2 regions of the Pseudocolwellia sp. G5-9 genome follow, and region 1 is predicted to be linked to the other one. Evidence: predicted binding sites of a transcription regulator. Region 1 holds the regulator's gene; the other holds the start of a gene.
The links. The regulator FliA, encoded in region 1, starts transcription of late flagellar genes. The targets are predictions, from matches to a motif close to CTAAAGNTNNNNNNNNNNNNGCCGATA.
Positions count from the first base shown of each region.

Region 2: AC0L5Q_RS17465 (flagellin N-terminal helical domain-containing protein) is a predicted target of FliA. The motif match lies at 1,112-1,138, and genes of this name have one in related genera.

Region 1 covers NZ_CM147893.1:2,136,524-2,138,935, reverse strand. Annotated here, with positions in the region: gene AC0L5Q_RS09175 (MinD/ParA family ATP-binding protein) at 1-581, shown strand, start outside; gene AC0L5Q_RS09170 (RNA polymerase sigma factor FliA) at 608-1,327, shown strand; gene cheY (chemotaxis response regulator CheY) at 1,379-1,762, shown strand; gene AC0L5Q_RS09160 (protein phosphatase CheZ) at 1,808-2,412, shown strand, end outside.
Region 2 covers NZ_CM147893.1:4,031,434-4,033,845, reverse strand. Annotated here, with positions in the region: gene AC0L5Q_RS17470 (flagellin N-terminal helical domain-containing protein) at 1-8, opposite strand, end outside; gene AC0L5Q_RS17465 (flagellin N-terminal helical domain-containing protein) at 194-1,015, opposite strand; gene AC0L5Q_RS17460 (flagellin N-terminal helical domain-containing protein) at 1,260-2,081, opposite strand; gene AC0L5Q_RS17455 (flagellin N-terminal helical domain-containing protein) at 2,323-2,412, opposite strand, start outside.

The DNA.
Region 1 (2,412 bases):
TCGAAGGCCCTGCAGGAATTAAAATTATTCCAGCCACTTCAGGTACTCAATCTATGGTTGATTTAACACCTAGTGAGCATGCAGGATTAATTCGAGCCTTTAGTGATATGCAAACAGAGTTCGATATTCTTATTGTTGATACCGCAGCAGGGATCTCCGACATGGTATTGAGCTTCTGTCGAGCCTCACAAGATATTATGTTAGTAGTATGTGATGAGCCAACGTCAATTACCGATTGTTACGCGTTAATGAAATTATTAAGTCGTGATCATGATGTATTTAAATTTAAGGTTGTTGCTAACATGGTACGAAGCCCTAACGAAGGGCAGCAATTATTTGAAAAACTAGCCAAAGTAAGTGATAGATTTTTAGATGTAGGCTTAGAACTTGTTGGCGTTGTGCCATTTGATGAAAACATACGTAAATCAGGTCGTAAGCAAAAAGCAATTATTGAAGCATTTCCTAATTCACCCGCTTCAATAGGTTTTAAAAACTTAGCAAAAAATATCATGAAATGGCCAATTCCTCACCAACCTTCAGGCCATTTAGAGTTCTTTATTGAACAATTATTAGAACATTAATATGCTAATTATCGCGAGTATATAGTTTGGGAAAAGCAGATGCCTACAGTACTCAAACAGATAAATCTGTTTTAATAGAACAATATACTGTTTTAGTTAAACGTATAGCCTACCATTTACTTGCAAGATTACCTGCAAGTGTACTTGTAGATGATCTTATTCAATCAGGAATGATCGGTCTACTCGAAGCATCAAATAACTTTGACCATACAAAAGGCGCAAGCTTTGAAACATTTGCAGGGATAAGAATTAGAGGTTCCATGTTGGATGAAATTCGACGTGGAGACTGGACTCCTCGCTCTGTTCATAAGAATAGTCGTATGGTGAGTGATGCGATAAAAGAGTTAGAGTCAGAGTTAGGAAGAGATGTAACTGACAAGGAAGTAGCAGATAAACTTGATATTTCTTTAAATGAATACCATCATATTCTTAATGATGTAAGTTCTGGGAAAATAATCGGAATAGATGATTTAGGTGTTAGTGAAGACGCTTTGAATTTAGAAAATAAATCAATAAGTGACGAGCCCTATAATCAAATTGAAGAGATTGTTTTTAAAAGAGCGTTAAGTGAATGTATTTCTACTTTACCTGAACGAGAAAGTTTAGTACTTTCATTGTATTATGATGAAGAACTTAATTTACGCGAGATAGGACAAGTTCTTGATGTAAGCGAGTCAAGAGTAAGTCAAATTCACAGTCAAGCTATGCATCGTTTAAAAGCTCGTATGCATTCTTGGCAAAGTTAAGTAGAATAATAAGTAATTTAAAATTTTTGAATGTTCTCACCGGAGGGTGCCTTGGATAAAAATATGAAAGTTCTTGTAGTTGATGATTTTTCAACGATGAGACGAATAGTGAAAAACTTGTTACGCGATTTAGGTTTTACTAACATTCAAGAAGCTGATGATGGTAGCACCGCTTTACCTATGCTTCAGTCAGGAGAGTTTGATTTTGTTGTAACCGATTGGAATATGCCTGGTATGCAAGGAATAGATTTATTAAAAGCTATTCGAGCAGACGCTAGTTTATCCCATATTCCTGTTTTAATGGTGACAGCTGAAGCGAAAAAAGAGCAAATAGTTATGGCCGCTCAAGCGGGTGTAAATGGCTATATTGTAAAACCTTTCACTGCTGCAACGTTAAAAACTAAACTCGATAAAATATTCGAACGCTTAGGTTAATTGAAAATCTTTCTTTAATACCTAAATAAATAAAGGATATTTTGCATGAGTAGTTTGCCTAAAGTACATGTTTCATTAGAACAAGCTAAATTGTTGGTTGAATATTTAGAAACAGATCAGCAAGACAAGGCTGATGAATTGGTTGCAGATATTCAAAGTCCAATCAATACAGAGCTGTTTGCTGAAATAGGTAAATTAACCCGTCAGTTACATGATTCTTTGAATAATTTTCAAGTTGACTCTCGACTCACTGATTTAGCAAAAGCTGATATACCTGATGCTAAAGAACGACTTAACTATGTTATAGAACGAACGGAAGAAGCTGCAAACAAAACAATGGATGCAGTTGAATCTATTTTTCCTGTGCTTGAGTCATTACAAAATAGAGTCGAAGTGGTTAATCCTTTATGGACAAAACTTATACAAAATAAATTAGAATTACCTGAGTTTAAACAGTTATGTTTAGATATTGATTTGTTATTAAAATCAACAGGAAGTGAAACAGATAAAATTCGTATATTAATGACTGATGTCTTGATGGCGCAAGACTTTCAAGACTTAACAGGCCAAGTTATTCGTAAAGTTATTGATTTAGTAAGGGAAGTTGAAGATGGTTTGATTGGAATGCTAACCGCATTTGGCATGTCTTC
Region 2 (2,412 bases), 1.9 Mb from region 1:
AAAGCCATGTTATTCTCCTTCGGACTTACAAAGCCCTATCTGAATTAATTTAAAGTGAATGTACTTAACTTCACTTCATATACCTATGTTATCGACACGTCATAAATATACTTTAGTAAATAACGTCAATAACACGTACAAAAGTTTATTAGAGGCTAATGGATTATTAATAACCTGCCTCTATTACTCGCTGTTATAATAATGATAATGCTATTTGCGGTTGTTGATTCGCTTGAGCTAACATTGAGCTTGATGCTTGTTGTAATACTGAACTCTTAGCTAATGCAGCACTTTCAGCAGCGTAATCAGTATCCAATACTCGTGAACGTGATGCTGATAAGTTTTGTGCCGTATTGTCGTTACTACGAATAACTGAAGCGAAACGGTTTTGCTTAGCACCTAAATCGGCGCGCACTGTATTCACTTTAACCAAAGCAGCATCAACATTACCGATAGCTGTAGATGCGCCACCAGCCGAAGAGATTGTAGCTGTAGCATTCCCTAAAATAGACGCTGCAGTAAAGTTCTGTGCAATAGAAATGGTAATCGTTTGACCACCATCGGCACCAATTTGAAAAGCTTTACTTGTAAACGATGAATCTAATAAATTCTCACCAGCAAAAGATGTTTGTGATGAAATACGCGTTAACTCAAGTTCTAACTCGCTAAATTCAGAATCTAACGCAGTTCTATCTGAGTCACTATTTGAACCATTCGCTGATTGCACCGCTAATGTACGCATACGTTGCAATGTATTTGTATATTCATCTAGTGCACCCTCTGCTGTTTGCGCTAATGAAATACCATCGTTAGCGTTACGTGATGCTTGATTAAGTCCGTTAATTTGGGCAGTAAGACGACTTGAAATTTGTAGACCAGCCGCATCATCTTTAGCGCTGTTAATACGTTTACCTGAAGATAAACGCTCAAAATTATCAGCTAAGCTATTGGTTGAGTTTTGCAGTTGACGCTGTGAGTTCAATGATTGAACGTTACTATTAACTACTAATGCCATGATAATATCTCCTGGGTAAATTACCCTTCAATGAATTCGATTAACGAAGCTAGTATTTAATAATCAGTATTGATACTCACTGCTTCTTAAAAACTATATCGGTTACTTTTTAAATAACTTTAATCTTTTTTAGCTTTTTATTTCAAAACAGCATTTTTTATTGATTTTTAAGAAAATTTTATTTTTCCTATAATAAAAAACCCTCAGAAAGAGGGTTTAAAGGCCACCATAAAAAAATAAATCACTACAATAACGATAGTGCTATTTGTGGTTGTTGATTTGCCTGTGCAAGCATTGAGCTTGATGCCTGTTGTAGTACTGAGCTTTTTGCTAATGCAGCACTTTCTGCAGCATAATCTGTATCAAGCACACGTGAACGTGAAGCTGACAAGTTTTGTGCGGTATTATCGTTACTTCTAATAACAGAAGAAAAACGATTTTGTTTTGCACCCAGATCTGCTCGTACTGTATTCACTTTAACCAAAGCTGCATCCACATTACCAATAGCTGTAGAGGCACCTCCAGCACTAGAAATATTTGTAGAAGCTGCACCTAGTATAGAAGATGCATCAAAGTCTTGACCTATAGACACCGTAATAGTTTGTCCGCCGTCAGCACCAATTTGAAACGCTTTACCTGTAAAAGAACCGTTTAATAGGTTCTCACCAGCAAATGAAGTTTGATCTGAAATACGTGTCAGTTCTAGTTCTAATTCACCAAATTCAGCATCTAATGCTGTTCTATCAGCATCACTATTTGAACCGTTAGCCGATTGCACAGCCAATGTACGCATACGTTGTAAAGTATTCGTATATTCGTCTAACGCTCCTTCAGCGGTTTGCGCTAAAGATATACCATCATTAGCATTACGAGACGCTTGATTTAAGCCATTAATTTGTGCCGTTAAACGACTTGATATTTGTAAACCAGCAGCATCATCTTTTGCGCTGTTAATACGTTTACCAGAAGATAAACGCTCAAAATTATCGGCTAGGCTATTGGTTGAATTCTGAAGTTGACGCTGTGAATTCAAAGATTGAACATTACTATTAACAACTAATGCCATGATAAGATCTCCTAGGTAATATACTCATAAAATTATTTAATTTGTGAAGCAAGTATAAGTAATTATTTTTTACTTAATGCTTCTTGAAAACTATATCGGTGACTTTTCAAATAACTTTAAACTTTTTTAGCTTTTATTTTTAAAACCTAGAATAAGAACGTTAACCATTGATTTAAAAATATTTTAGTTAAAAAAAAACCCTCATAAATGAGGGCTTTAAGCATAAAACATATGTTTTTCTTTATTGCAGTAGAGACAAGGCTATTTGAGGCTGTTGATTTGCCTGAGCTAGCATAGAGCTTGCTGCTTGTTGCAGTACAGTACTCTTAGC